Regions from separate parts of the Streptomyces sp. NBC_01622 genome, predicted to be linked through region 3. Evidence: riboswitches for the same ligand, from Rfam matches in the RefSeq annotation. Region 3 holds a riboswitch; each other region holds the start of a gene.
The links. A riboswitch is a leader RNA that binds a small molecule or an ion and turns the genes downstream of it on or off. The one in region 3 is predicted to bind cyclic di-AMP.
Positions count from the first base shown of each region.

Region 1: linked by a shared signal. The riboswitch ahead of OH768_RS08455 (peptidoglycan DD-metalloendopeptidase family protein) and the one ahead of OH768_RS30720 (transglycosylase SLT domain-containing protein) in region 3 are both predicted to bind cyclic di-AMP.
Region 2: linked by a shared signal. The riboswitch ahead of OH768_RS44455 (C40 family peptidase) and the one ahead of OH768_RS30720 (transglycosylase SLT domain-containing protein) in region 3 are both predicted to bind cyclic di-AMP.
Region 4: linked by a shared signal. The riboswitch ahead of OH768_RS14305 (M23 family metallopeptidase) and the one ahead of OH768_RS30720 (transglycosylase SLT domain-containing protein) in region 3 are both predicted to bind cyclic di-AMP.

Region 1 covers NZ_CP109293.1:1,821,726-1,829,197, reverse strand. The annotation lists gene OH768_RS08460 (alpha-galactosidase) at 1-2,049, shown strand, start outside; cyclic di-AMP (ydaO/yuaA leader) riboswitch at 2,351-2,513, shown strand; gene OH768_RS08455 (peptidoglycan DD-metalloendopeptidase family protein) at 2,518-3,435, shown strand; gene OH768_RS08450 (SGNH/GDSL hydrolase family protein) at 3,625-4,410, shown strand; gene OH768_RS08445 (TetR/AcrR family transcriptional regulator) at 4,513-5,127, opposite strand; gene OH768_RS08440 (Glu/Leu/Phe/Val dehydrogenase dimerization domain-containing protein) at 5,172-6,350, opposite strand; gene OH768_RS08435 (MBL fold metallo-hydrolase) at 6,606-7,472, shown strand, end outside.
Region 2 covers NZ_CP109293.1:9,569,238-9,576,709, forward strand. The annotation lists gene OH768_RS44425 (adenosylmethionine--8-amino-7-oxononanoate transaminase) at 1-21, opposite strand, end outside; gene bioB (biotin synthase BioB) at 14-1,198, opposite strand; gene OH768_RS44435 (8-amino-7-oxononanoate synthase) at 1,346-2,473, shown strand; gene OH768_RS44440 (DUF397 domain-containing protein) at 2,515-2,739, opposite strand; gene OH768_RS44445 (helix-turn-helix domain-containing protein) at 2,749-3,618, opposite strand; gene OH768_RS44450 (ATP-binding protein) at 3,831-4,289, shown strand; gene OH768_RS44455 (C40 family peptidase) at 4,375-4,848, opposite strand; cyclic di-AMP (ydaO/yuaA leader) riboswitch at 4,852-5,033, opposite strand; gene OH768_RS44460 (hypothetical protein) at 5,372-5,680, opposite strand; gene OH768_RS44465 (ATP-dependent Clp protease proteolytic subunit) at 5,688-6,323, opposite strand; gene OH768_RS44470 (hypothetical protein) at 7,359-7,472, shown strand, end outside.
Region 3 covers NZ_CP109293.1:6,658,683-6,666,154, forward strand. The annotation lists gene OH768_RS30695 (ABC transporter substrate-binding protein) at 1-608, shown strand, start outside; gene OH768_RS30700 (carbohydrate ABC transporter permease) at 605-1,597, shown strand; gene OH768_RS30705 (carbohydrate ABC transporter permease) at 1,594-2,460, shown strand; gene OH768_RS30710 (LacI family DNA-binding transcriptional regulator) at 2,527-3,555, shown strand; gene OH768_RS30715 (HAD family hydrolase) at 3,662-4,468, shown strand; gene OH768_RS30720 (transglycosylase SLT domain-containing protein) at 4,602-5,069, opposite strand; cyclic di-AMP (ydaO/yuaA leader) riboswitch at 5,075-5,276, opposite strand; gene OH768_RS30725 (CocE/NonD family hydrolase) at 5,508-7,472, opposite strand, start outside.
Region 4 covers NZ_CP109293.1:3,212,076-3,219,547, reverse strand. The annotation lists gene OH768_RS14320 (DNA topoisomerase (ATP-hydrolyzing) subunit A) at 1-1,130, opposite strand, end outside; gene OH768_RS14315 (M16 family metallopeptidase) at 1,464-2,837, shown strand; gene OH768_RS14310 (M16 family metallopeptidase) at 2,834-4,222, shown strand; cyclic di-AMP (ydaO/yuaA leader) riboswitch at 4,425-4,588, shown strand; gene OH768_RS14305 (M23 family metallopeptidase) at 4,602-5,357, shown strand; gene OH768_RS14300 (GntR family transcriptional regulator) at 5,545-6,240, shown strand; gene OH768_RS14295 (HPr family phosphocarrier protein) at 6,462-6,743, opposite strand; gene OH768_RS14290 (GNAT family N-acetyltransferase) at 6,932-7,472, shown strand, end outside.

The DNA.
Region 1 (7,472 bases), 4.8 Mb from region 3:
CGTACGTGGGTGCTGTCCGGACCCACGAGCAGTTACGCCGTCCATCTCACCGAGCGCGACGAACTGCTCCATCTCCACTGGGGTCCCCGTATCGCGCTCGCCGACGCCGAGGAACTCGCCGCCCGTCCGCTCCCCGCCGGCTCCTCCTTCGAGTCCCCGCTCGACGGACGCGAGGAGTACCCGGTCGAGGGCGGCCCCCGCTTCGTCCGGCCCGCCCTGTCGGTGCGCACGCCGGAGCGGCGCGGCACCGAGTGGACCTTCGACCGCTACGAAACGGACGGCGACGAGCTGCGGCTCCGCTTCCGCGACGCGGGACTGGCGATCACCCTGCACTACCGGACGCGCGGCGACGTCGTGGAGCGCTGGACGGTCCTCGACAACGACGGGTCCGAGCCGCTGGAGCTGCTGCGCGCCGACTCCGCCACCTGGACGCTGCCCGACCGGGAGGAGTGGCAGCTGTCGCACGTGCACGGACGCTGGGCCGCCGAGTCACGGCTGGTGCGCTCCCCCCTCACCTACGGTGAGAAGGTCATCGGCAGCCGCCGCGGCCACACCGGACACCAGTACCTCCCCTGGGTCGCGCTCGACACCGACGCGACCGAGGAACGCGGTGAGGTCTACGGCTGCGCCCTCGGCTGGTCGGGGTCCTGGCGGATCGCCGTGGCCCAACTCCCGGACGCGCGCGTGCAGATCACCGGCGGCGTCGGGTACGACGAGTCCGGGCTGCTGAGCCTCGCGGCCGGGGAGTCCTTCACGACACCCCTCTTCGCGGCCCTGTGGAGCGACGCCGGCTTCGGCGGCGCCAGCCGCACCTGGCACGACTACCAGCGGACGTACGTCATCCCGGACGCCGACCGGGACCGGCCGGTGCTCTACAACTCCTGGGAGGCCACGCAGTTCGACATCTCCGAGGAGCAGCAGGAGGTGCTCGCGCAGCGTGCGGCGGCGGCCGGCGTCGAGCTGTTCGTGGTCGACGACGGCTGGTTCGGCGCCCGCACCAGCGACCGTGCCGGACTCGGCGACTGGACCCCCAACCCGGACCGCTTCCCCGCCGGCCTCAAGCCGCTCGCCGACCGCGTCCACTCACTGGGCATGCAGTTCGGCATCTGGGTCGAGCCCGAGATGATCAACCCGGACAGCGACCTCTACCGCGCCCACCCGGACTGGGTGCAGTACCAGGAGGGGCGAAAGCGGACGGAGTTCCGCAATCAGCTCGTCCTCAACCTCGCCCGCGAGGACGTCCAGGAGTATCTCTGGGAGCAGCTCGACGGCCTCCTCTCCAGCGCCCCCATCGACTATGTGAAGTGGGACTTCAACCGCTGCTTCACCGACGCGGGCTGGCCCGGCGACGCCTATCCGCAGCGCCTCTGGGTCGACCATGTGCGCGCGTTGTACGCCCTGTTGGACCGGCTGCGGGAGGCCCACCCCGGTGTGGCCTTCGAGTCCTGCTCGGGCGGCGGCGGCCGGATCGACCTCGGCATCCTCAGCCGTACGGACCAGGTGTGGACCTCGGACAACACCGACCCGCTCGACCGGCTCGCCATCCAGCACGGCTTCAGCCAGATCCACCCCGCGCGCGTGATGGCCGCCTGGGTCACCGACAGCCCGAACACCCAGCTCAACGACCGGGTCAGCAGCCTGCGCTTCCGGTTCGTGAGTGCCATGGCCGGGGTGCTCGGCGTGGGCGGCGACCTCTCGGAGTGGACCGAGGAGGAACTAGCCGAGGCCCGCGAGTGGATCGGCCTCTACAAGGAGATCCGGCCGCTCGTGCAGCACGGCGACCTCCACCGGCTGCGCCCGCCGACCGGCGGACTGAGCGCCGTGCAGTACACGCGCGGCGACGAGAGCGTCGTCCTCGCCCTGCTCCAGGCGCAGCACTACGGCGAGCCGGTACCGGCGCTCCGGCTGCGCGGACTCGACCCGGCGGCGTCGTACGAATGCCTCGAAACGGGCGAAGTCCACCGAGGCGCTGTCCTGTTGCACCACGGGCTGCGGACCGGGCTGCGGGGTGACCTCGATGCGACGGTTCTCCGGCTGCGTCGCATCTGAGCCTTCTGTCCGAATTGCAGCCTTCGTTACAACTCGCTCTGGAATAAGGGAAGCTGAGGGGTTGTACGTGAGCAGCGTCATATCCGTGACCGTACGTCGCTCGTCATGTTCACGTAATTGACATGCTTTTCCAGGGGAATTGAGGGCGAAGTCGGGTGGGAATTCACGCAGGGTGACTGTGAATTCCCACAGGAGATCACAAGAAACACAAAACCGTGGAACCTCCTGCTTGTCCCTTTGCGTCTTCCTCGCTTACGTTCGCCACCAATCCGGACGGACGCCCAATCCTGCCGCCGACCGGACTCCGCACACACCCACCCGTATGCGGCAGGAGCGGGGGACCCACAGGTAGGACGCCTGTTCCGGTCTCCGGAACGGGCTTGGGGTAAAGCCGCGCCCAGCGCGCGGCCGGGCATCTCCAGCCCGCACCCGACAGCTCACCCCGCAGGCGCCGGAGAGGAATTCGTCATGCCCGCGAAGGGTAAGCACCGCCGTCCCAAGTCCCAGCGCCTCACCCGCTCGATAGCCCTAGCCGGAACCGGCGGTGCCGCGCTCGCCCTTCCGCTCATGGGGGCCACCGGCGCCCATGCGGCCACTTCGACTTCCGCTCCGGAAAAGGCCGTTCAATCGGTTCCGGCAACTGAGAAGACGGTGACGCAGAAGGCGGCGACCGCCAAGACCGAAGGCGTCAAGACGTATTCGGTGAAGGCGGGCGACTGGCTCGCGAAGATCGCCGAGGACCAGGACGTCACCGGCGGTTGGAAGAAGATCTACCAGGACAACCGCGAGGCCATCGGCGCCGACCCCTCGCTGATCCACCCGGGCCTCAAGCTCTCCCTCGGCAAGAAGGCCACGACGAGCACGAGCACGGACACCGGGGCGAGCACGGCCAAGTCGTCCGGCACTTCGTCCACTTCGTCCTCCTCTTCGAAGAAGACGACCGCCACCCAGAGCGCCGACACCACCAGCACCTCCAGCGGCTACACCCTCCCCGTGACCGGCGGCACCATCGGTACCGGCTACCACGTCGCGGGCAGCATGTGGTCCAGCGGCTATCACACGGGCGTCGACTTCGTCGTCCCGACCGGCACCACCGTCAAGGCGGTCGCCGCAGGTACGGTCGTCTCGGCGGCCTACGACGGCGCCTACGGCAACGAGGTCGTCATCCGGCATGCGGACGGCGAGTACTCGCAGTACGCCCACATGTCGCAGCTGTCCGTCTCGGCCGGCCAGACCGTGACCGAGGGTCAGCAGATCGGCCTTTCCGGCGCGACCGGCAATGTGACCGGCCCGCACCTGCACTTCGAGATCCGGACCACTCCGTACTACGGCTCGGACGTGGACCCGGTCGCCTACCTCCGCTCGCACGGCGTCACCGTCGGCTGACATCAGGGCCCGGTGCAGGGCAGTTCCCGGGGTCAACGCCCCTGACCAGGGGCTTATTCCGACTTTGGACAACCCTTTACAAGTGGCTTATCTCACCGTCCGTCAACCCCATATTACGATCGCGTAGGTCACACACCAGGGTGAACTATGGTTGCCGTGGCTAACGATTCGAAGAGTGGCAACAGATCAGTGATCGGGTCGTACGTGGCGGTGGGGGACAGCTTCACCGAGGGCGTCGGCGACCCCGGGCCCGACGGGGCGATGGTCGGCTGGGCCGACCGGTTCGCGGTACTGCTCGCGGACCGGCGGCCCGAGGGCGACTTCGAGTACACCAACCTCGCCGTGCGCGGGAAACTGCTCGACCAGATCGTGGCCGACCAGCTCACCCGGGCCAAGGAGATCGGCCCCGACCTGGTCTCCTTCTGCGCGGGCGGCAACGACATCATCCGTCCCGGCACCGACCCCGACGAGGTGGCCGAGCGCTTCGAACGCGCGGTCGCCGACCTCACCTCCGCCGTCGGCACCGTCCTGGTGACGACCGGCTTCGACACCCGTGGTGTGCCGGTGCTCAAGCATCTGCGCGGCAAGATCGCCACCTACAACGGGCATGTGCGTGCCATCGCCGACCGCTACGGCTGCCCGGTGCTCGACCTGTGGTCTCTGAAGACGGTCCAGGACCGCCGGGCCTGGGACGGCGACCGGCTCCACCTCTCTCCCGAGGGCCACACGCGCGTGGCGCTCCGCGCCGGTCAGGTCCTCGGCGTCGAGGTCCCGGCCGACCCGGACCAGCCCTGGCCGCCGCTTCCGCCGCGCGGCACGCTCGACATCCGCCGCGACGACGTGCACTGGGCGCGCGAGTACCTGGTGCCGTGGATCGGACGCCGACTGCGCGGCGAGTCCTCGGGCGACCACGTGGAGGCCAAGGGCGCGCTGTCGCCCGACGACATCAAGATGCGGATCGAGTCGGTCGCTTGACGGAACGACGGGAGCGACGCGCCGAGGAGGACGTGCCCGGGGTGTGAGAGCGACCGCGGGCCGTTCCCCGATGCCGGAGAACTCCGTCCGGTACCGCCCGTTTCAGGGAGCGGTCAACGCCGCCCGCTCCAGGCCGAGTTCCCGCGCGAGCGCCTCGTCGACCCACTCCAGGGCCCGCGTCCGCGACACCGCGCCCGCGTACGCCGTCATCTGTACGGCCAGACCGTCCAGGAGAGCCGTGAGGCGCAGGGCCGCGGCGTTCGGGTCCGCGCAGTGGAACTCGCCCGCGATCACCCCCTCGGCGACGACCTCCGCGAGCGCCTGCTTCCACTGCCGGTCGAGATCGCGCGTGACCTCCAGCAGGGCGGGTTCGCGCAGCGCCGCCGCCCAGCCCTCGATCCACAGCCGCCACCCCTTGGCCTGCCCGGTCGGCGCGTACCAGCGCACCGCCGCACGCAGCCGGCGCAGCGCGGTCGTCCGCCGGCCGAGCAGCTTGCGCAGATGCGCGAGATCGTCCTCGGCGGCATGAGCGAACGCGGCGGCGACCAGCTTCTCCTTGGTCGAGAAGTGATAGAGCACCAGCGCGTTGCTCACCCCGAGCGCCGAGGCCACATCGGCGATCCTGACCGCCGCCACACCCCGCGCCTCGATCTGCTCGACCGCGGCCCGCAGCAACTCCGCACGCCGCTCCGCCACACCCAACCGCACTCTCGCCACCCGGCCACCTTATTCCGTGGCCCGCGAAGCTGTTGCCCCGTGCCTCACCGGTACCAGCCGAACCGCTCCGCGATGACCGGCAGCCGGTCGGCGACGATGGCGTGCGCGGCGGCGCGCGGTGTCGTGCCGTCGGCCTCCGCGCGGGCCAGCATCAGCTCGATCAGGGCGCGCATCGAACGCCGGGTGTGGGCGAACGCCTCGTCCGCGTCCGCACCGATGTCGCCGAACAGGGTCCACCACCACCAGGCGTTCGTCCCGGAGTTCACGACCACGTCCGGCAGTACGACGACCCCGCGCGCGGAGAGCAGTTCCTCCGCCTCCGGCAGTACCGGCATGTTGGCCGCCTCGACGATCCAGCGAGCGGTGACCGCCCCCTGGTTCACGGTGTCGACCGCGTACGACACCGCCGCCGGAACCAGCACCTCCGCCTCGACGGACAGCCAGTCCCCGCCCGGGAGTTCGCGGTCGCCGGAGCGCAGCACGGACCGGTCCACGGTGCCGTACGCGTCCCGCGCCGCGAGCAGCGCGTCCACGTCGAGTCCGGCCGGGTTGGCGATCGTCCCCTTGACGTCGGCGACGGCCACCACCGTCAGCCCCGCGCGCGTGAGGAACCGTGCCGTGGCCCCGCCCATGGTGCCCAGACCCTGCACGGCGACCCGCGTCCCCGCGTACGGCACGCCCGCCCGGTCCAGCGCCGCGAGCGCCGACTCGGCGACCCCGCAGCCGCCGACCAGCTCGTCGAGACCGATGCCGTCCACCTCGACCGCGAACGCGTCCGCGAGCCGCCGCCGCGCCGCGGCCTCGTCGTCGAGCAGCGGATACACGGCCTGGATCGACGACACGAGCCCCGCCTCCGCGGCGGCCCGGTCCACCAGGTCCTGGCTGAGCCCGAGGTCCTCACCCGTCGTCCAGAAACTCTCGACGTACGGCCGCATGGCCCGCAGATACCGCACGAGGAGGCCGTACGACACCGGGTCCTGGGGGTCGCAGTCGATGCCGCCCTTGGCGCCGCCCAGCGGGATGTAACGGCCCGCCGGGTCGTAGTGCAGCGCCTCCTTCATGGTCATGCCGCGGGCGAGCCCCGCCACCTCGTCGAGGGTGCAGCCCGGCCGCATCCGCAGCCCGCCGCTGGACACCCCGCGCACCAGCCGGTCGACGACCAGGAAGCCCTGGCGTCCGGTGACGTGGTCGGTCCAGGTGAGCGACATCAAGGGGGCGGTCATACGGACTCCTCGCGGCGTCGGCCGGCAGGACGAGTGCTGAAGCGTGTACCGGGCGGCTGGTACTGAACGGCGAGTCAGTATCGGAAGTGGGGCCGTGTCCTGTCAACGGAAGATCGAATTCCACCCCGCGGCGTCGACCCCGGGACCGGAACTTTGGTCTTTCCTTGGAATGACGGCCCCGCGAAGCCGATGCACCGGCGTTGTCACAGGGGTCGACCATAATGGAAAGCCTGACCGACTCCACCTGGAGGCACCGTGACCGGAATCCGTACCCTGAGCTCCGGGCTCCGCGCGCTGCAGCCCGCGGCCTTCGGCGCGGACCCGAGCGGCGAGCGCCTGGCGCGCATCCGCAGATCGCCCCACTTCAAGAACGGGGTCTTCCAGAACCCCGGGGGCAACACGAACGTCCGCCCGTCCGGCGGCACGATGCGCGAGATGGGCAAGGCCTACCTGGACAAGGAGGCGCGGGTCCGCCGTGCCCCCGACGGCACGCTGCCCGTGCACGCCACCACCCTCGCCGACCTGGCCAGGCCGGCCGCCACCGGGCTGCGCCTGACGTGGATGGGCCACTCCAGCGTGCTGGCGGAGATCGACGGCCACCGGGTCCTCTTCGACCCGGTCTGGGGCGAGCGCTGCTCCCCGTTCCCGTTCGCCGGCCCCAAGCGGCTGCACCCGGTGCCCCTGCCGCTGGCCGCCCTCGGTCCCGTCGACGTCGTGGTCATCTCGCACGACCACTACGACCACCTGGACATGCCCTCGATCAAGGCGCTGGCCGACACGGACACCCTGTTCGCCGTGCCGCTGGGCGTCGGTGCCCACCTGGAGCACTGGGGTGTCTCCCCGGACCGGCTGCGCGAGCTGGACTGGAACGAGGAGACCAGGGTCGGCGGCCTCACCCTGACCGCGACCCCGGCCCGCCACTTCTGCGGCCGGGGCCTGCGCAACACCCAGCACACGCTCTGGGCCTCCTGGGTCGTCGCCGGTGACGAGCACCGGATCTACCACAGCGGTGACACCGGTTACTTCGAGGGCTTCAAGGACATCGGCGCGGCGCACGGCCCGTTCGACGCCACGATGATCCAGATCGGCGCCTACAGCGAGTTCTGGCCCGACATCCACATG
Region 2 (7,472 bases), 2.9 Mb from region 3:
GCGGCCGGTCGGGTCAGGCATTGGGCGCGAGATCCGTTCCGGCACCTCGACGGCGTACGGCGACCAGGTCCCGACGGACCTCGTCGACCTGCGGCGCGGGCGTGGAAGCGGGGGCCGAGCCACAGACGCCGGCGCCCTCGTGCGAGTCGCAGCCCCCGCAGGCTCCCTCATGGGACCCGCAGCCACCCGCCGCAGCCCGGTGCTCCGGCAGCGTCACCTCGCCCGCGCCCTCCACCTCGAACCCCGCGTCCGCGATCATCTCCAGGTCGGCGTGGCCGGCCTGGCCCTCGGACGTCAGATAGTCGCCGAGGAAGATCGAGTTGGCGAGGTTCAGGGCGAGGGGCTGCATCGTGCGCAGGTGGACCTCACGGCCGCCCGCGATGCGCACCTCGACGTCCGGGCACACGAACCGCACCATCGCGAGGATGCGCAGACACCGCTGCGGGGTGAGGTGCCACTCCTGGGCGAGCGGGGTGCCCTCCATCGGGATCAGGAAGTTCACCGGCACCGAGTCCGGGTCGAGGTCGCGCAGCGAGAAGACGACGTCGACCAGGTCCTCGTCCGTCTCGCCCATGCCGGCGATCAGGCCGGAGCAGGCGGAGAGCCCGGCCGCGTGCGCCTTCTGCACGGTGTCGACGCGGTCGGCGTACGTGTGGGTGGTCGTGATGTCCCCGTACGTCGACTCGGACGTGTTGAGGTTGTGGTTGTAGGCGTCCGCGCCCGCGTCGCGCAGCCGGTCGGCCTGGCCGTCGGAGAGCAGGCCGAGGCAGGCGCACACCTCGACCCCCTCGTTCTGGTCCTTGATCGCCTTGATGGTGCCCGCGACCCGGTCCACGTCCCGGTCGGTCGGGCCCCGGCCGGAGGCCACCAGACAGACCCGCTTGGCGCCACCCGCCACACCGGCCGCCGCGGCCTTCGAGGCGTCGTCGGGTTTCAGCCACGTGTACTTCAGGATGTCGGCCTTGGAGCCGAGCCGCTGCGAGCAGTACGAGCAGTCCTCGGGGCACAGGCCGGACTTCAGGTTGACGAGGTAGTTGAGCTTCACCCGTCGGCCGAACCAGTGCCGGCGCACCTTTCCGGCCGCGGCCACGACGTCCAGCAGGTCGTCGTCGGAGGTGGCGAGGACGGCGAGTGCTTCGGCGCGGGTCGGCAGCTCGCGCCGAAGCCCCTTGTCCACGAGCGTGTTCAGCAGGTCCATGAGTCCCGATCCTGTCCTACGGGACCGCCCTCGGCCAAGGAGAGATTGCACAAGACATGGGGCCGGCGGTGTGGGTATCACCACACCATGGGCGGCTGGTCGTCCGATTAGTGTCTGTGCACTGCCTACAAAAGCCCCGGAGGAACCATGGCGTTCGGCTGGATCGACGACCAGGCGGAGCTGCGCCGCCGCGCCGGGCTCGTACGGACCCTGCGCCCGCGCCCCGCCGACTCGCCGCTCCTCGATCTGGCGAGCAACGACTACCTGGGCCTCGCCCACCATCCCGAGGTCGTCGAGGGGGCCGCGGCGGCGGCGCGGACCTGGGGCGGCGGGTCCACCGGGTCGCGGCTCGTCACGGGCACGACCGAACTGCATGCCCAGTTGGAGCGCGAGCTGGCCGAGTTCACCGGGTTCGAGGCCGCTCTCGTCTTCTCCTCCGGCTACGCGGCCAACCTCGCCGCGGTCACCACGCTCGCGCCGCACGGCTCGCTGATCGTCTCCGACGCGGGCAACCACGCCTCGCTGATCGACGGCTGCCGGCTGGCCCGGGGCGCCACCCAGGTCGTGGGACACGCGGATCCGGACGGGGTGCGGAAGGCGCTGCGGACGCATGACGGGCCGGCCGTCGTCGTGTCCGACTCGGTGTTCTCCGTGGACGGGGACGCGGCTCCGGTGGGGGCGCTCGCCGAGGCGAGCCGGGAGTTCGGGGCGGGGCTGCTGCTCGACGACGCGCACGGGCTCGGGGTGCTGGGCGAGGGCGGGCGCGGGGCGCCGTACGCGGCGGGGCTCGCGGGGGCCGAGGACGTGGTCGTGACGGTCACCCTGTCCAAGTCGCTGGGCAGTCAGGGCGGGGCCGTGCTCGGGCCGGCCCGGGTGATCGACCATCTGGTCAACGCGGCGCGGACGTTCATCTTCGACACAGGCCTCGCCCCGGCCGCCGTCGGAGCCGCGCTGGCGGCGCTCACCCTGCTGCGGCGCGAGCCCGAGCGGGCCGCCCGGGCGCGCGCCGTGGCGGGTGAACTGCACACACGGTTCACCGCCGCGGGTCTGGAAGCGGTACGTCCGGACGCCGCGGTGGTGTCGGTGCGGGCACCGTCCCCGGAGGCGGCCGTGCAATGGGCGGCCGACTGCCGTACGGCAGGGCTGGCCGTGGGCTGCTTCCGTCCTCCTTCCGTGCCCGACGGCATCTCACGGCTCAGGCTGACCGCCCGAGCGGACCTCTCCGGGGCCGAGATCGAACGCGCTGTACGTGTGATCGGCGAGACGCGACCATGAGTCGGCGTGACACGGCCGTGAGTCGCTGATGGCCGAACCGATCAGTGGAACGCGGTGAGGAAGCCCGTCCAGCTCTCGGGGGAGAAGAGCAGGGCGGGTCCTTGCGGGTCCTTGGAGTCGCGTACGGCGAGCAGCCCCGTGTCGGGGCCCGAGCGCGGACGGGCCGCCTCGACGCAGTTGTTCGCTCCCGTGCTGTAGCTGCTGCGCAGCCACCGCACTCCGGACAGTTCGGTACTGGAAGGTACGTTCCGAGGCAGTGCAGACATGGTGCCTCCTTACGCGCCGTCACCTATCCCGGCGATGTAGTCCAACGAGTCCTCGGGCGAAAGGGCGTGGAACTGAAGGGTGTTGAAGGCCTCGCTGTAGGCCTCTAGGTCTTCTTTCCGTTCGAGGTAGAGGCTACTCGTCAAGTGGTCGAGAACAACCACGTCCAGATCAGAAGTGCTCGGAAAGGAGAAGATAACGAAAGGTCCGGTGATGCCGATGTGTGCTCCTGCGGCGAACGGCAAGACCTGAAGCCGGACTTGGGGCAGCTGGGCCGCCTCGATGAGCCGCTCCAGCTGCCGTGCCATCACACCCGGCCCGCCGACCTCCCGGCGCACCACCGCCTCGTCGAGGACCACGCTCAGTTCCAGCGGCGGATCCGCCCGCAGGATGTCCTGCCGGGCCAGCCGCACCTGCACCAGCGCGTCGAGCCGCTCCGGCCCGTCGTTGTCGAGGCCTCCCACGGCGGCCCGGGTCACCGCCCGGGCGTACTCGCGTGTCTGCAGCAGTCCGGGCACCACCGAGGTTTCCAGGGTGCGGATCGTGCTTGCCTGTGACTCCAGGCTGATGAAGTCCCGGTAGGCGGGCGGCAGTACACCGCGATAGGCGTGCCACCAGTGGTGCCGGCCGCCGCCGTCGTCCGAGCCCGCCAACACGAGCAGCATGTCCCGGAGTTGTGCGTCGCCGACCTGGTAGGCGTCCAGGAGTAACCGGACGTCGGGCGGTTTCACGCCACTCGCGCCGGTCTCGATCCGGCTCACCTTCGACTGGTGCCAGCCGACCAGCCGGGCCGCCTCACCGCTGGTGAGCCCCGCATCCGCACGCAACGCGCGGAGTTCGGCGCCCAGTTTCCGGCGGCGCACCGCGGGACCGTACTGCATGGGTTTCTCCTTACTCCTTCCGAGCCGCCCAAATACGGTCTGGGGTCGCAGAGTTCACCGCTTCGAGCGACAGATATATGCATATCTTGGTGGATCGCCACTGTTACCGACGCGGTAATGGCAGTCTGGCGAAGAAGCACCAGTCCGGGACCGTACTCGAACCATCCGCTCCGTGCCGGACACCGGTCCCGCGGGAAAGGGACGACCGCGCCATGGCAGACCATCTGGAAGCATCCGTCACTCTGCCGAGCGATCCCGCCTCGGTCTCCACCGCCCGCTCCTACGTGGTCGGGACCCTCGTGGAATGGGGACTGCCGGCGGACACGGAGGTTGCCGACACCATCCGCCTCATCGTCTCCGAACTCGCCACCAACGCCGTACAGCACACCTTCGGACAGTCACCCACCTTCACGGTGGACATCGAGCTGGAGCGTGACGAACAGCTGCGCATCGGAGTCACCGACAGCCATCCCCGCTTCCCGAAACGCCTGCCGGCCGCCGTCCAACAGGACAACGGCCGGGGCATGGTGATCATCCGCTGGCTGACCGCGGAGTGCGGCGGCAAACTCAGGGTCCGGCCCACCCTGGAGGGCGGCAAGACGGTCTCCATCGAGGTGCCCTGGACGGTACCGGCCCGCCCGGTGACCGCGGCGGGCCAGCAGGAGCCGTAGCGGACCATGCCGAACACCTCCGGACACCCGAGGGGGTGGCGGTCCGTCAGGAGACCGCCACCCCCTCGGGAGTTTTCAGCGCAGGTCAGCTGACCCGGCCGTACCAGACGCTCTTGGTCCAGATCTTCTGCAACCGCACCACGTCCCCGGTCCTCGGGGCGTGCCAGATCTTTCCCTTGCCGGCGTAGATGCCGACGTGGTAGACGCTGGAGCCCGAGTGGAAGAAGACGAGGTCCCCGGCCTTGCGGCTCTTGGCCGAGATGTGGTGGGTCTTGTTGTACTGCTGGGCCGCCGTACGGGGCAGCTTCTTGCCCGCCTTCTTGTACGAGTACAGCGTGAGCCCGGAGCAGTCGAAGCGGCCCGGTCCGGTGGCCCCGTACCTGTACGGGGCACCCTTCTTGGACGCCGCGACCTGGAGTGCCTTTGTCGCGGGTGTCGCGGCCGCGGCGTCGGATGCGACACCCGGGATCACGACGGAACCGCCTACGGCGGCGATGGCGAAGGCCGAAGCCGTACCGGCCCGGACCATCAGCGACGGGACACGATTGAGCGCAGTCATGCGCAACCCTTCGTCAGCCGCCTGTGAAGGATGACCTGTCGGATTCGGGCTGGCGAAGTTGCCCGGCCGCACACTCGCGGCTTCACCCCAAGGGCTGCTCGACCCGGTCATGGCGTGACCGTCCCGGCGACCCGTCGTGCTTGGGTCCTCCACTCCTGCCGATGCAATCCTGTCGACCTGTCATCCGGGCGGCGGCAGGACTCGGCGTCCGCCCGGATCGCCCCGCCGCTGCGGCGGGGTCTTGTCGTCAGACAGGGATCTTCACCTATGAATGTCCGGAAAGCCCAACGGAATCGGGGATTTGTGGGGTTACTCACCACTCACCCGTTCGGCTGAACGCGGCTGTGTTCGAAGGCGTGTCGAGGGTGCATGACCCTCGGACCAGCACCGGAACACCTCACCCGCCCCTCGGGCTACGCGTGTTGCGCAACCCGGACGGCCGCATGGGCGGAGCGGCGACTACGCCGATCGGGGGTACACCGTTCGGCCCGTTTCGCCCCCGCCCGGGACGGTCGCGTGTCCGTCAACTGTCGGAGGGTGCGGGGATCGTGACGCGAGCCGTGCGGCGCTCCCCGTCCAGCACGCGCAGCGCCCGCGTGAGGGTGGGGGCGTGCAGTTCGGTCTCGCCCCGCTGGTGCATCAGGGCCAGCGCGTCCCGCAGTTCGGTGGCCTTGGCCACCAGTGCCTGAGCGGCCCTCAGTCCACGGTACGTGTCCCCGTGGTGCGCGGGGTTGATACGGCCCAGCAGGTCGGCCACATCCAGATAACGGTCGATCAACTCGCCCTCGGCGCGCGTCAGTGCGGGCAGCGGCGGAAGCTCCGGCGGCAGCATCGTCGGCTCACTCCCCGCCGGGCTCGGTGAGCGAGGTCTTCCGGGTCGACACGATCCGGTCCACCAGCCCGTATTCCAGGGCCTGTTGGGCATCCAGAATGCGGTCCCGCTCGATGTCCTGGCTCACCTGCTCCACCGTCCGGCCCGTGTGCAGGGCGAGTACGGCCTCCAGTTGGGACCGGGTGCGCGCCAACTCCTCGGCCTGGATAGCGAGATCACTCGCCTGACCCTGGATCGGCTCGGGCAGTGAGGGCTGGTGGAGCACCATCCGCGCGCCCGGCAGCGCCGACCGCTTGCCCGGGGTGCCCGCCGCAAGCAGCACCGCCGCGCTGGTGCCGGCCTGGCCGAGGCAGATCGTCTCCACGTCGCACGTGACGAACCGCAGCGTGTCGTAGATCGCCGACATCGCGGTGAACGAGCCGCCGGGCGAGTTGATGTACAGCGAGATGTCCCGGTCCGGTGCCTGGTACTCGAGGTGCATGAACTGGGCCATCACGTCGTTCGCCGAGATGTCGTCGATCGGCGTCCCGAGGAAGACGATCCGTTCCTCCAGCAGCTTCGAGTACGGATCCATCGTCCGGTGCCCGGAGCTGGTGCGCTCCGTGAATTCGGGCAGGACATGGCGGGCGAACGGTCGGGTCATGGGTACCCCTCCTTCGGCATCTGTAAGAAATGTACAGGACGTACATGACGTTATGATGGGAGCGGATTCTAGTGATCAAGTAAAATGCCCAGGTCGGAGGGCCTTTATTGCTCCCTGTGGGGGCTCGTGTCTCACATTCCTGTCACGGTTTGACGGCTCTATGTCGGGAGTGTTGTCGCCGTTGCATTCGGCAACTGGCCTGTGGTCCTCCCATGGCCACCCTGATCTGCGAGCCTGTCGCGACTCGCCGCGGTAGGAGCGTCCGTCAATGGGTGTGGGCGGCCCGGCTGGAATGCCTGAGCCTCAACAGGCCCGTTGCTGCACCGCGGTCGTCGGCGATCGGGTGGGTATCCCCGATCATGCGAGTCCTACCGTGTCCCCGGTGGCAGTACGACGAGCGCCGGCACACGACGCTGCAGCCGCGGTGTTCTCCGGCCGTTTCCCCGCCGCAGAGGCCTCCGCTCCGGCTATCGAGCCCACTGCGGTGCCCCGGGCTCGTGCCGTCTCCCCTGACGGGGCGCCCCCAGGGATCAGGCAAGGGGGAAAGATCGCGCAGCGGATCGTCCCCCACACCCTGCGGCCCGATGCGCTGCGGAGACCTCGTCGAGCTCGGGGATGTGTTTCGTGCTCATCAGCAGCGCACGGAACCTGGCCGGTTGCTTCGTGGTGTAAGCGATCAGCTGGCGGGCTTGTTGGTGGTGTTGGGTAGTGCGGTGGTGCTGCCGGGCTGGGATCCTTGATCGACTGCCGTGATGGAGTTCCGGCACGGAGGAACCTCTGGGAGTGGCAAGAAGTAGCCGCCGAATCAGTGCTCTCTACGACTTGAGTACCACAGCCTAGGGTGCTGTCTAGGGTGCGGAAATATGAGCTGACCTGTGGAAACGCCTGTGTGCACGCTGGGGCGGGCGGGGCGCTGGGTCCGTACTTCCCGGGTCGCTGAGTGAGATGGTTTGACGGTCTTGCCGGTGTGGCCGCGTTGGTCCGGGTGTGTCGATGACTTCCTGGTCCCCAAGGCCACGGACGGAACGCCCTCGCGTGGAGGACGTGATTGAGTCCGCGGTGACCAAGCGCCTGGGCGCTCTGCCTGTCGCTGCCGAGTTTCTGCGTCGGCTGGACGTCGCGGGGATCGTCGACGGGCTGCGGCCACCG
Region 3 (7,472 bases):
GTCTCGTCCAGGAGGGCGTGATCGACAACCAGCCGATGTACACGCCGGCCTGGAACAACGCCCTGAACAAGGGCACCCACCTCGGCTGGGTCTCCGCCGTGTGGGCGCCCGGTGTGCTGGTCAGCGCGGCCCCCGACACCAAGGGCAAGTGGCGGATGGCCCCGCTGCCGCAGTGGAGCGCGGGCGAGAGCGTCACCGGCAGCTGGGGCGGCTCCTCCACCGGTGTCTCCACCGACTCCAAGCACGCCGAGGCCGCGGCCAAGTTCGCGGCCTGGCTGAACACCGACCCGGAGGCGCTGGCCGCCCTGGTCAAGGAGGTCGCCATCTACCCGGCGGCCACCAAGGGCCAGTCCGGCTCGGTCCTCACCCCGCCCGCGTTCTTCCCGAACCAGACCGACTTCTACGACACCGCCGCCAAGATCGCCGCCACCACGGCCGCCTCCGCCTGGGGCCCGAACGTCCAGGTCGCCTACGACACCTTCAGCGACGCGTTCGGCAAGGCCACCAAGGCGAAGAAGGCCGCCCAGTTCGACACCGCGCTCGCCACCATGCAGTCGGCGACCTTCACCGACATGAAGAAGCAGGGCTTCAAGGTGACCGAGGCATGACCAGCACTCCGCTCAAGGGCTCCGACCTGACGGCCGGGCCCTTGGCGGACGGCACCGCCACCTCCGTCCGCCCCCGCCGCCTCCGTCGCCGTGGCCGTGGCCGCAGCGCGCCGTACTGGTTCCTCGTACCGGCCGTGCTCCTGTTCGCCGGCTTCACCGTCGTACCGATCGGGTACGCGGTGTGGCTCAGTCTCCACAAGGTCCAGGTCAAGGGCATCGGCCTCGGCAAGGGCGCCCGCGAGCAGGTGTGGAACGGCATCGGCAACTACACCGATGTCCTGCACGACTCCGAGTTCGGCCACAGCGTCCTGCGCGCCTTCGGCTACGGCCTGATCGTCATCCCCACGATGCTCGGTCTGGCGCTGGTCTTCGCGCTGATGCTGGACACCCCGCAGGCGCGCAGCGCCAAGTTCGCCCGGCTGGCGATCTTCCTGCCGTACGCCGTCCCGGGCATCATCGCCGCCCTGATGTGGGGCTTCCTGTACCTCCCGACGGTCAGCCCCTTCTACTACCTCCTGCGCGAGTTCAATCTCCCGCAGCCCGACCTGTTCGACGGCGGCAACCTGTACCTGTCCTTCGCGAACATCGCGGTGTGGGGCGGCACGGGCTTCAACATGATCGTCATCTACACCGCCCTGCGATCGATCCCGCAGGAGATCTACGAGGCCGCCCGCATCGACGGCGCGTCCGACCTGAAGATCGCCCTGCGGATCAAGATCCCGATCGTGATGCCGTCGCTGGTGCTCACGTTCTTCTTCTCGGTCATCGCCACGCTCCAGGTCTTCACCGAGCCCATGGCGCTCAAGCCGCTGACCAACGGCCTCTCCAGTTCCTGGAGTCCGCTGATGGCCATCTACGACGCCGCCTTCCTCAGGTCGGACATCTACGGCGCCTCCGCCACCGCCGTGGTGCTGGCCCTGGCGACCTTCGCGCTCTCCTTCACGCTGCTGCGCGTCTCCGACCGCTACACCCGGGAGGACCGGGCATGACCCCCCTCACCCTCACCGCCGCCGAGACCAGGCCGAAGCGCACCGCGTGGGTGCCGACCGTGGTGCTGATCCTCGGCTCGCTGTACTGCCTGATCCCCGTGGCCTGGGTGGTCATCGCGGCCAGCAAGGGCCACGGCGAACTGTTCTCCACCTTCACCTTCGCCCCCGGCACCGGATTCCTCGACAACCTCAAGGAGTTGAGCTCCTACCGGAACGGCATCTACTGGGAGTGGATGGTCAACTCCCTCGTCTACGCGGGCGGCGGCGCCCTGCTCTCCGCCGCGGTCTCGGCCGCCGGCGGCTACGCGCTCGGCCGATTCGCCTTCAGGGGACGGGAGTTCGTCTTCAAGCTGATGCTGGCCGGCGTCCTCGTCCCGAGCATCGTGCTCACGGTCCCGCAGTACCTGCTCCTCTCGAAGCTGGGCCTGGCCGACTCGTACTGGTCGATGCTCCTGCCGTCGATCCTCTCCCCCTACGGCGTCTACCTCGTCCGTATCTACGCGGCGGCCTCCGTGCCCGCCGAACTCCTCGAAGCCGCCCGTATGGACGGCGCGAGCGAGTGGCGGATCTTCTCGCGGATCGCGGTGCCGATGATGATGCCGGGGCTCATCACGGTGTTCCTGTTCCAGTTCGTCGGCATCTGGAACAACTTCCTGCTGCCGTACGTGATGCTCGCGGACGACACCAAGTTCCCGCTCACGCTGGGCCTTTACACCCTCCTCAACCAGGGCGCCTCCCAACCCGCCCTCTACACCCTGGTCATCATGGGCTGCTTCCTCGCGATCCTGCCGCTGATCGCGCTCTTCCTGGTGATCCAGCGCTTCTGGTCCCTGGACCTGCTGAGCGGCTCGGTCAAGGCGTGAGGCACAAGTGATGCAGGTACTGAGCCGTACCTCCCCCCACCGCACTGAACCGGCAGAACGAGGACCATGACCACCAGTCCGAACGGACGCCGCAAACCGCCCACCATCCACGACGTGGCCCGGGAGGCAGGGGTCTCCCGGGGGACCGTCTCCCGCTTCCTGAACGGCGGCCACTACGTCTCACCGGCCGCCCGCACCGCCGTGGAGACGGCGATCAGGAAGACGGGCTACGTCGTCAACCGGCACGCCCGCTCCCTGAGCACCGGACGGTCGGACTCGGTGGCGTTCCTCCTCACCGAGCCGCAGGAGAAGTTCTTCGAGGACCCCAACTTCAATGTCCTGCTGCGGGGTTGCACCGAACACCTGGCCCGCCACGACATCCCCCTGCTCCTGATGCTGGCCTCCTCCAAGGACGACCGCCGCCGCCTCACCCGCTACATCACCTCGGGCCACGTGGACGGCGTGCTGCTCGTCTCCAACCACAGCGGCGACCCGGTGGCGGCCGAACTCCGCGACGCCGGCATCGCGTTGGTGGCCTGCGGCAAACCGCTCGGCCCCGCCTCCAAGTACAGCTACGTGGCCGCAGCCGACCGCGACGGCGCCCAGGAGATGGTCCGCCACCTCATCTCCCGGGGCAGACGCCGCATCGCCATGGTCACCGGCCCGCTCGACGCCCCCGGCGGCCCCGACCGCCTGGCCGGTTACCGGGACGTCCTCACGGAGGCGGGCTTGCCCCACGACCCCGCACTCGTGGTGGAGGGCGACTACCGCCGCACGGGAGGCGAGGAAGCAGCCCGCCGACTCCTCACCCAGGCCCCCGACATAGACGCGGTGTTCGTGGCCTCGGACCTCATGGCCCTAGGAGTCGTCAACACCCTCCAGCAATCCGGCCGTTCGGTCCCGGATGACATCGCTGTCGGAGGCTTCGACGACTCGGCGGCGGCCACGGCGATCACCCCGGCACTCACCACCATGCGGCAGCCCTACGACCGCATCAGCGCCGAGATGGTCCGCATGCTGCTGGCTCAGATCGCCGGCGAGGACACGGCGGGCGTGATCCTGCCCACCGAACTGGTGGTCCGGGAGTCGGCATAACCGCCGTAACTGTCAAACCAACCGGAACTCGGGTCAACGGATGTGAAGGCAGCAGCCGTCCGGTTCGTGTCGAGTCGGTGGGGCGTTCCATCCGTATTCTCTGATCATGGCCGCACCCCTCGCATATGCACTGATCGCCACCGACCTGGACGGAACGCTGCTGCGCGGCGACGACACACTCTCCGACCGGTCCCGCATCGCACTGGCGAGGGCGACGGCGGCCGGCGCCCGGCACCTGGTCGTCACCGGCCGGCCCGCCCCGAGGGTGCGACCGCTCCTCGAAGACCTCGGCAGCAGGGGGCTCGCGGTGTGCGGACAGGGCGCGCAGTTGTACGACGCCGGCGCGGACCGTCTGCTCTGGTCGGTCACCCTGGACCGGGAGTTGGCGGAGACCGCGCTCGGCAAGATCGAGGCGGAAGTGGGCCAGGTGTACGCGGCGGTCGACCAGGACGGAGTGGACGGCCTCACGCTGATCGAGCCCGGCTACCTGATGCCGCACCCCACGCTGCCCGCAGTGCGGGTGGGCAAGCGCGACGACTTGTGGTCCGAACCGATCAGCAAGGTGCTGCTCCGTCACCCGGCCCTGGAGGACGACGAGTTGGCGTCCACGGCGCGCTCGGTGGTCGGTTCACTGGCCTCGGTCACCATGTCGGGCCCCGGCACCGTCGAACTCCAGCCACTCGGCATCACCAAGGCGACGGGCCTCGCCCTCGCCGCCCGACACCTCGGCCTCCACCCCTCCGACACCATCGCCTTCGGCGACATGCCGAACGACATCCCGATGTTCGACTGGGCGGCACATGGAGTGGCGATGGCGAACGCCCACCCCGAACTCAAGGCGGTGGCGGACGAGGTGACGTCATCGAACGAGGACGACGGCATCGCGGTGGTACTGGAAAGACTCTTCGGCTGAGCTTTGAATGGCGCCGAAGGGGCCCATTCGGGGGCGCGGGGCTGTGTCAATTTGCGGCTCCGCCGCGCGGGCGCGACCAGCCACGACGGCGCGTCAGACGCACAAACAACCCGTCGTGACTGGTCCCACGTTTCTAGTAAGCCCCGTAAACGTTGTCGATCGACCCGTACACCGCCGCCGCGTAGTTGCAAGCAGCCGTGATGTTCGCAACCGGGTCATACGGGTCGAACGAAGTCCCGGCAACGTGATACGCGTTGAACGTCGGGTCGATGACCTGGAGCAGCCCCTTCGACGGCGTACCGGCCGCCGCGTTGGAGTCCCAGTTGTTGATCGCGTACGGGTTGCCGGACGACTCACGGATCACGTTCCGGTAGATCCCGTTGTACGTCCCCGGAATCCCCTTCTGCGCCATGATCGCGAGCGACTCACGGATCCACCCGTCAAGGGTGTTGGGGTACCCGGCGACCGTGGTCGACGAGGTCGTGGCGGCCGAGGCGGTGGTCGCCCCCACGACGGGCAGGGCGAGGATCGCGACACCGGTACCGGCGACAACGACACGGCGGACAAGGCGGGCGCGGCGGGACTGAGCGGATGCAGGCATGACGAGGTTCCTCTCCGTCGCCTGCGAGGTGAGCTGTCGGGTTCGGGCTGGGAGGTGCCCGGCCACGCCCTCACGGACGTGACTTAACCCCAAGCCGTCCCGGTCGTGCTGACCGGTCCGGCGACTTACCTGGGTCCCCCGCTCCTGCCGTGCGAGAAGTTCGTGACTGGGATGCCGGGCGGCGGCAGGATTCGGCGTTCCGCTCGACAGGCCCGGAAACTATGCGAGAGCACATGTCCGGAACAAGTGGCGGAATCACACCTAACCCGTATTGACCTTGATCTGAGGCGTATGGGGCAGTTGATCCTTTGCGTAAGCCAAGGTTCAACTGTCAATAGCCGCAAGGGGAAACCTAAAAACACAGGACCACAGGTCACCCACAGAAATACGTGACCCAACTCACGACGGGATTAAGAACGGCAAATCGGGCATTCGTCCTCAACTGGCAGTTCTCGGAATCCTTTTCTCCCAGGTGCGATGAAAGATCACTTCGCTGCCCTCGGTGCAGATCACCTCATTCGAGGTAATAAAGTCCGTTTCGTCGCAAGTGATCTCGGACCGCGTGCGCACGGTCGTGTCCCATCCCAGCTCCGGCCGATGCAGCCGGATCGTCCAATCGGACCGCGTACGGGCGGACAACGGATCCGACTCGTCGATCGTGTACGTCTCCAGCGCGTCCTCGGTGAACTCAAGCCCGTCCGGATACACACGCGTGCCGCCGTACCGGGGATCCACCTCCAGCCGCCACTCGCCCTTCGCCACGTCCCGCACGACCAGCCGCTCGGGCCGCGGCTCGTCCAGCGTGGCCGGGTAGTTGACCCCGATCGGCGCGGCCTCCTCGGGCTCGTCGAAGCGAATGTCGTAGGTCAACTCCCGCTCCCGCACGGGAAGTTCCAGCGCACTCCCCTCCGGATCCAACGTGAACCCCGCCCCCGACTCCGGCTGCGGCCAGATCCACGGCCAGTACGCCGACGACACCGCGAGCCGGATGCGATGCCCGGGCGGGAACGCGTGCCCGATGGCGTTCAGCTCGAAGGTCACGTCCTCCGTGGCGCCCGGCGTCCACGGCACCGCCCGGTCCCGCCCGTGCCGAGCCGACAGGTTCAGCACCCCCCGGGTGACCAGCGTCGAGGAACCGTCCGGGGCGACATCGCACAGCCGGGCGATCACCTGCCCGCGCTCCACCTCACTCGTCAGCCGCAGCCGCACCCTCGGCCGCCCCAGCACCCACGTCTCGGCCGGCACCTCGAACTCGAAGCACGCCGACCGCGCGTCCTCGTCCCGCTGGTCCGGCGGCAGGTCGGCGTCGTTCCCGAACGGGAAGAAACGGCCCGCGTCCACACCGGTGTGCATGGGGGAGCGGACCACGACGGGCGCGCCCCGCAGACCGTACGTCGTCGTCTTCACGTGCGGCGAGGGCCACGCGGGCTCGCCGACCCAACGGCCGGGCAGGGTGTCGTAGACCGTGGCCGGAGGATGCGAGTCGCTGACGTAGGCGCGCAGGAGCGGGTCGGCGGTGACTCCGGTGTCCCCCGTGCCGGAGGCACTGTCGGATGCAGGCTTCAGCCAGTGGTCCCACCAGCGGAGGGTCTCCTGGAGGAAGCCGATCGCGGGTCCTGGCGGCAGGCCCCGGTCGGGGTACTGGTGGGACCACGGCCCGATCAGGCCGCGCACCCGGTCGGGCGGGAGGTGTTCGACGAGCCGTAGGACCGTGTCGCGGTACGGGTCGTGCCAGCCGCCCACCGCGAGGACGGCCGCCCGGATCGCGCCGTAGTCCTCGCAGACGCTGCCGTGCTTCCAGTAGTCGTCGCGGAGCTGGTGGGCGAGCCAGGTGTGGATGAACGGGTCGATCCGTTCGAGGCGCTTGAGCCACATGTCGCGCCAGATCAGGCCCGCGTACTCGGGGTCCGGCGGGCGGGCGACGAAGGCGAGCATGGTGGCCGCCCAGGCGTGCAGGTCGACGGCGAGGGCCGAACCGCCCATGTAGTGCACGTCGTTGTCGTAGCGGTCGTCCGTGGCGCAGACCGTGACGATCGCCTTCAACGGCTCCGGGGCGAGGGCGGCGATCTGGAGGGAGTTGAAGCCGCCCCAGGAGATGCCGAACATGCCCACCTTTCCGGTGCACCAGGGTTGTGCGGCAAGCCAGTTGACGACCTCGACGCCGTCGGCGAGTTCCTGCGCGTCGTACTCGTCGCCGGGTGTGCCCTCGCTGTTGCCGTGGCCGCGGACGTCGACGCGGACGGAGGCGTAGCCGTGGCCCGCGTACCAGGGGTGGCGCTGGGCGTCGCGGGGCGCGGTCCAGTCGGTCAGGCGGTACGGGAGGTATTCGAGGAGCGCCGGCACGGGTTCGTTCGTCAGCGGGCGCCACACGCGCGCGTAGAGCCGTGTTCCGTCGGGCATCGG
Region 4 (7,472 bases), 3.4 Mb from region 3:
CGCCGCCGTACGACGTCGAAGCGGTGGTCGAGATAGACCTCCAGGAGTTCCTTGAGGCCCAGCGTGAGGGGCTGGCCGTCCACCAGGGCGACGTTGTTGATGCCGAAGGACTCCTCCATCGGCGTCAGCTTGTAGAGCTGCTCCAGGACCGCTTCAGGGACGAAGCCGTTCTTGATCTCGATGACCAGGCGCAGGCCGTGCGCGCGGTCGGTGAGGTCCTTGACGTCGGCGATGCCCTGCAGCTTCTTCGCGCCGACCAGGTCCTTGATCTTGGCGATCACCTTCTCCGGGCCCACGGAGAAGGGCAGTTCGGTGACGACGAGGCCCTTGCGGCGCGCCGTCACGTTGTCCACGGCCACGGTGGCGCGGATCTTGAAGGTGCCGCGGCCCGTCTCGTAGGCGTCCCGGATGCCGCTCAGGCCGACGATCCGGCCGCCCGTGGGCAGATCGGGGCCTGGAACGTGCCGCATCAGGGTGTCGAGGTCCGCGTTCGGATAGCGGATCAGATGGCGGGCCGCCGCGATGACTTCGCCCAGGTTGTGCGGCGGCATGTTGGTGGCCATGCCGACGGCGATGCCCGACGAGCCGTTCACCAGCAGGTTCGGGAAGGCTGCGGGCAGGGCCACCGGCTCCCGCTCCTGGCCGTCGTAGTTCGGGGCGAAGTCGACCGTGTCCTCGTCGATCGACTCGGTCATCAGGTTCGCGGCCTCGGACGGCCGGCACTCGGTGTACCGCATGGCGGCGGGCGGGTCGTCGTTGCCCAGCGAGCCGAAGTTGCCGTGGCCGTCGGCCAGGGGGACGCGCATGGAGAAGGGCTGCGCCATGCGCACCAGGGCGTCGTAGATCGACGCGTCGCCGTGCGGGTGCAGCTTGCCCATGACGTCGCCGACGACACGCGCGCACTTCACATAGCCGCGGTCGGGGCGCAGGCCCATCTCGTCCATCTGGTAGACGATCCGGCGGTGGACCGGCTTCAGGCCGTCCCGGGCGTCCGGCAGGGCGCGGGAGTAGATGACCGAGTACGCGTACTCAAGGTAGGAGCCCTGCATCTCGTCGACGACGTCGATGTCGAGGATCCGCTCCTCGAACGAGTCGTCGGGCGGCGGGGTCTTCGTGCTGCGGCGGGCCATCGCTGCCGGCTCCTCTTTTCTGGTCGCTCGCCTGGGGGTCGCTCCCCTTCGGCTCACTCTTGCTGAAGCGTGAACGGGGTCTTGACGTGAACCATTGTGGACCGCGGCACTGACAACGCGGACCAGGACCCGGCGTTGGCCGCTCGGCTCCGTCACCGACGGCTGCCGCGTGGGTCCACGTGTGCGACTGCCCGCAGGCTACGCGATCTCGCTCTCGGCGTACGTCCGCCGGGAACTTCGCCGACGGTCCGCACGCTTGCATACAGTGGCGGGACGAGCAGGATTTCTGCGGTTCCAGCCAGAGAATCCGCGATCGAAGGGACGTACATGCCCATGGGTCACACGGCCACCGCCGAGGCAGGGTCCGGCGGTCTGACAGCGACCGAACACCGTTTGGCCAACGGTCTGCGCGTGGTGCTCTCCGAGGACCACCTGACCCCGGTCGCGGCGGTGTGCCTCTGGTACGACGTCGGTTCCCGCCACGAGGTCAAGGGGCGTACCGGCCTGGCTCACCTCTTCGAGCACCTGATGTTCCAGGGCTCCGGACAGGTGAAGGGCAACGGACACTTCGAACTGGTGCAGGGCGCGGGCGGTTCGCTCAACGGCACCACCAGCTTCGAGCGCACCAACTACTTCGAGACCATGCCCACCCACCAGTTGGAGCTCGCCCTCTGGCTGGAGGCCGACCGCATGGGCTCCCTGCTCGCCGCCCTCGACGAGGAGTCGATGGAGAACCAGCGGGACGTCGTCAAGAACGAGCGCCGCCAGCGCTACGACAACGTGCCCTACGGGACGGCGTTCGAGAAGCTGACCGCGCTCGCCTACCCGGAGGGCCACCCCTACCACCACACGCCCATCGGCTCGATGGCGGACCTGGACGCGGCCACCCTGGAGGACGCCCGCGCGTTCTTCCGCACCTACTACGCGCCCAACAACGCGGTCCTGTCCGTGGTCGGCGACATCGACCCCGAGCAGACGCTCGCCTGGATCGAGAGGTACTTCGGGTCCATCGCCTCGCACGACGGCAAGCCCACACCCCGTGACGGCTCACTGCCCGACACGATGGGCGGCGAACTGCGCGAGATCGTCGAGGAGGAGGTCCCGGCCCGCGCCCTGATGTGCGCCTACCGGCTCCCGGAGGACGGCACGCGCGCGTCCGACGCGGCCGACCTGGCCCTCACCATCCTCGGCGGCGGCGAGTCCTCGCTCCTCTACAACCGCCTTGTACGGCGCGACCGTACGGCCGTCGCGGCCGGCTTCGGTCTGCTGCGGCTGGCCGGAGCGCCCTCCCTGGGGTGGCTGGACGTCAAGACGTCCGGTGACGTCGAGGTGCCCGTCATCGAGGCAGCCATCGACGAGGAGCTCGCCCGGTTCGCCGCGGAGGGCCCCACGGCCGAGGAAATGGAGCGCGCCCAGGCCCAGTTGGAGCGCGAGTGGCTGGACCGGCTCGGCACGGTCGCGGGCCGCGCGGACGAACTGTGCCGCTACGCCGTCCTGTTCGGCGACCCGCAGCTCGCCCTGACCGCCGTACAGCGCGTCCTGGACGTGACGGCGGAGGAGGTCCAGGAGGTCGCCAAGACGCGCCTGCGGCCCGACAACCGCGCGGTGCTCGTTTACGAGCCGATCGCGGACGAGGATGCCGACAATGACGCCGACGAAGTAGCAGCGGCCGAGGCCGGCGACGAGAACGAGGAGGCGGCCAAGTGACCGAGCTCGCCACGATGGAATTCCACCCGCAGCCCCAGGCGGGCGAGGCCAGGCCGTGGGCCTTCCCGGCGCCCGAGCGCGGGACGCTCGGCAACGGCCTGACGGTCCTGCGCTGCCACCGGCCCGGCCAGCAGGTCGTCGCCGTCGAGGTGCTTCTCGACGCACCCCTGGAAGCCGAACCGGCAGGCCTGGACGGCGTCGCCACGATCACCGCGCGTGCCTTCTCCGAGGGCACCGACAAGCACTCCGCCGAGGAGTTCGCCGCCGAGCTGGAGCGCTCCGGCGCCACTCTCGATGCGCACGCCGACCACCCCGGACTGCGCCTGAGCCTGGAGGTCCCGGCCTCGCGCCTGGTCAAGGGCCTCGGCCTGCTGTCGGACGCCCTCAGGGCGCCCGCCTTCGCGGACAGCGAGGTCGAGCGGCTGGTCCGCAACCGCCTCGACGAGATCCCGCACGAGACGGCCAACCCGTCCCGCCGCGCGGCCAAGGAGCTCTCCAAGGAGCTGTTCCCGGCGAGCTCGCGCATGTCGCGCCCGCGCCAGGGTACCGAGGAGACCGTCCAGAAGATCGACTCCGGGGCCGTACGCGCCTTCTACGACCGGCACGTCCGCCCCGCGACCGCCACCGTCGTGGTCGTCGGCGACCTCACCGGCATCGACCTGGACGCGCTGCTCGCCGACACCCTGGGCTCGTGGACCGGCCCCGCCGGCCAGCCGCGCCCCGTGCCGCCGGTGACCGCCGACGACACCGGGCGGGTCGTGATCGTGCACCGGCCCGGCGCCGTCCAGACGCAGCTGCTCATCGGCCGCGTCGGAGCCGACCGGCACGACCGCGTGTGGCCGGCGCAGGTGCTCGGCACGTACTGCCTCGGCGGCACCCTCACCTCCCGCCTGGACCGCGTCCTGCGCGAGGAGAAGGGCTACACCTACGGTGTGCGGGCCTTCGGCCAGGTGCTGCGTTCGGCACCCGACGGCACGGGCGCCTCGATGCTCGCCATCAGCGGCTCCGTGGACACCCCGAACACGGGTCCCGCCCTGGACGACCTGTGGACGGTGCTCCGCAAGCTCGCCGAGGGCGGACTCACCGACGCCGAGCGGGACATCGCCGTACAGAACCTCGTCGGGGTGGCGCCGCTCAAGTACGAGACCGCCGCGGCCGTGGCGAGCACGCTGGCCGACCAGGTCGAGCAACACCTGCCCGACGAGTACCAGGCGACGCTGTACCAGCAGCTCGCCGCGACCGGCACCGTGGAGGCCACCGCGGCGGTTGTCAACGCCTTCCCGGTGGACCGTCTGGTGACGATCCTCGTCGGCGACGCGGAGCAGATCAAGGAGCCCGTCGAGGCCCTCGGTATCGGCGAAGTGACCGTCGTTCCGGCGGAGTAGTCGGAACAGCGGCACGCGCGCGTGGGGGAGCCCTGATGACTGAACCGCCATCAGGGCTCCCTATTGTCCGAATTGGGGGAGAGGTTGCCTGTCTGCCCTGTGGCATGCGCTACAAAAACCGTGATCCGTTTGGGGATTGAAAGTGGCCCCCCTTAGCGTCGGTCCGGCTGTCCGTCAGGCACCGCGCCGCACTCGCGGCACCGGACAGTCATCGCCGAGTCCCCGTACGGCGCGAGCCAGGGGAGCCGGGGACCCACATGAGTCCCTGGGGTGAATCGGACGCCCGCGCGCGTGGCGGGGGAGTCCGTAGGAGACCTTCCTGCTCCGAACCCGTCAGCTAACCCGGTAGGCGAGAAGGAAGGAAAGGACCAGCCACTTCATGGCGTTCACCCGCGCCACCGGGAAGCACCGTCGCCCGAGCCGGACCCACCGCACCACCGTTCGCGCCGCGAGCGTCGCCGCGTTCGCCACCACCGGAGTCGTCGGCACCCTGGCCAGCGCCCCCGCGTTCGCCGCCGAGCCCGCCCCCGAACAGACCGGCCTCACGCCCGTCGTCGCCATCGGCGACTCCGTGGCCGAGAAGATCGACGCCCAGGCCGTCGCCCAGCGGCGGGCCGCCGCCGAGACGCTCGCCGAGGAGACCGCCCGCGCCAAGGCCGCCGCCCAGGCCGAGGCGGCCCGTGAGGCCCAGGCGCGCGCCGCCCGTGAGGCCGAGCGCAAGAGGCTCAACACCTTCGTCGCGCCGGTCGCCAACTCCTATGTGTCCACCGGCTACAAGACCGGTGGCTCCCTGTGGTCCTCCGGCGCCCACACGGGCATCGACTTCCACGCCTCGACCGGCACCAGCGTCCACGCGGTGGGCTCCGGCACCGTCGTCGAGGCCGGCTGGGGCGGCTCGTACGGCAACCAGGTCGTGATCAAGATGGCCGACGGCATGTACACCATGTACGGCCACCTGTCGTCCATCGGCGTCTCCGTCGGCCAGAAGGTCACCCCGGGTCAGCAGATCGGCCTCTCCGGGGCGACCGGCAACGTCACCGGACCGCACCTCCACTTCGAGGCCCGCACGACCGCCGAGTACGGCTCGGACGTCGACCCCGTCGCCTACCTCCGCAAGCACGACGTCAACGTCTGACGACGCACCACCCCACTTCCCGGAGCCCCGGCCCGCAGGCCGGGGCTTTCGGCGTTTCCGGACCCCTCCTGTCCAAAAAATATCCATGGATTCCGGTCCGCCATCGGAAATTCCCGCTGATTGCAATAGAGTCACGGAACACACGTCAATCGTCGACGTTTCACGGGGATTAAGGCGGAGGTCGGACATGCGTATTCCGGCGCACTCGGTATGCACGGCGATCCGGGACGACATCGTCGCCGGTGTCTACGAGCGCGGCGGCCGGCTCACGGAGGAACTCCTCGCGCGCCGGTACGGCGTCTCGCGCGTCCCCGTGCGGGAGGCCCTGCGCACGCTGGAGGCGGAGGGGTTCGTGGTGACCCGGCGGCACGCGGGCGCGTGCGTCGCGGAACCGACCGAGCAGGAGGCCGCCGACCTGCTGGAGATGCGGATGCTGCTGGAGCCGCTCGGTGCCTCGCGCGCCGCCCAGCGGCGTACCGAGGCCCACCTCAAGGTGCTGCGCGGCCTCGTCAGGCTGGGCCAGGAGCGCGCCAGGAGGGGCAACAGCGAGGATCTGCGCTCCCTGGGCAGCTGGTTCCACGAGACGCTGGCCCAGGCCTCCGGGAGCCCCGCGCTGACCTCGATGCTGACCCAGCTGCGGCACAAGATCGCCTGGATGTACGTGGTGGAGGCGCCGGCCAACCCCGTGGAGTCCTGGGCGGAGCACGGGGCCATCGTGGACGCCGTGGCGCGCGGCGACGCCGAGCGCGCGCGGGCGATCACCGCCCTGCACACCGAGCGCGCGGGCACCGCGCACCGGCTGCGCTTTCCCGGCGGCGCGAACGGCACGGACCGCGTGAGGACTTCGCAACCTCCCGTAAACATGTCGGGTCTCCGGCATTAACACGGGCGCCGTATACAAAGAGGGGATAATTCGCGGGGGATTATTTCTGCTGCCCGCAAATGGAATTGCGAAGGGCTCGCCCGGTAATTCGGGCGAGCCCTTCGTGGGTGCGGTACATCGTTTTTACGGCGAAAGCACCGCAACCATCAATTGAGGAACCCCGGCGGTGCGCAACCACCTCCGCGAGAGCGGCGCCGGTTCAGGCGCACAGAGGGGCTTGTTCAGACGGTCTCGGGGAGTTCCTCGAGACCCTCCGCGACCAGCTTCGCCAGCCGGTCGAGGGCCGCGTCCGCGCCCTCGGCGTCCGACGCGAGGACGATCTCCTCGCCGCCCTGGGCGCCCAGGCCCAGGACCGCGAGCATGGAGGCCGCGTTGACGGGGTTGCCGTCGGCCTTGGCGATCGTCACGGGGATACCTGCGGCCGTGGTGGCCCGGACGAAGATGGAGGCGGGGCGGGCGTGAAGGCCCTCCGCCCAGCCGACGTTGACGCGGCGCTCAGCCATGTGATGCTGCCCTTCAGAGTCTCAGGGTTGTCTAGACCAGTTTCCCACACGCGAAGCGAGCCCGGAGCGGCCCCGCGGACCGTCCGGAGGAGGGTGTCGGACCGCGGCCTCGGCCCCACTTCCCCTGGCTGCTTTCCCCCACAGACTGCCTCGCGCCGTTGTCGGACGCGAGCCGTACGCTGGGGCCCATGCAGACCTCGTCGGACCGGCACGAGTACCCCGCCCACTGGGAAGCCGACGTCGTGCTGCGCGACGGAGGTACCGCGCGCGTCAGGCCCATCACCGTCGACGACGCCGATCGCCTGGTCAGCTTCTACGAGCAGGTCTCCGACGAGTCGAAGTACTACCGCTTCTTCGCGCCGTACCCTCGCCTGTCCGCCAAGGATGTCCACCGCTTCACGCACCACGACTTTGTGGACCGGGTGGGACTCGCGGCCACGGTCGGCGGCGAGTTCATCGCCACCGTACGCTATGACCGCATTAGTGCCGACGGGCGTCCCGCGTCCGCCCCCGCCGACGAGGCCGAGGTCGCCTTCCTGGTGCAGGACGCGCACCAGGGCAGGGGCGTCGCCTCCGCCCTCCTCGAACACATCGCGGCCGTCGCGCGCGAGCGAGGCATCCGCCGCTTCGCCGCCGAGGTGCTGCCCGCCAACAACAAGATGATCAAGGTGTTCACGGACGCCGGCTACACCCAGAAGCGCAGCTTCGAGGACGGCGTCGTACGCCTGG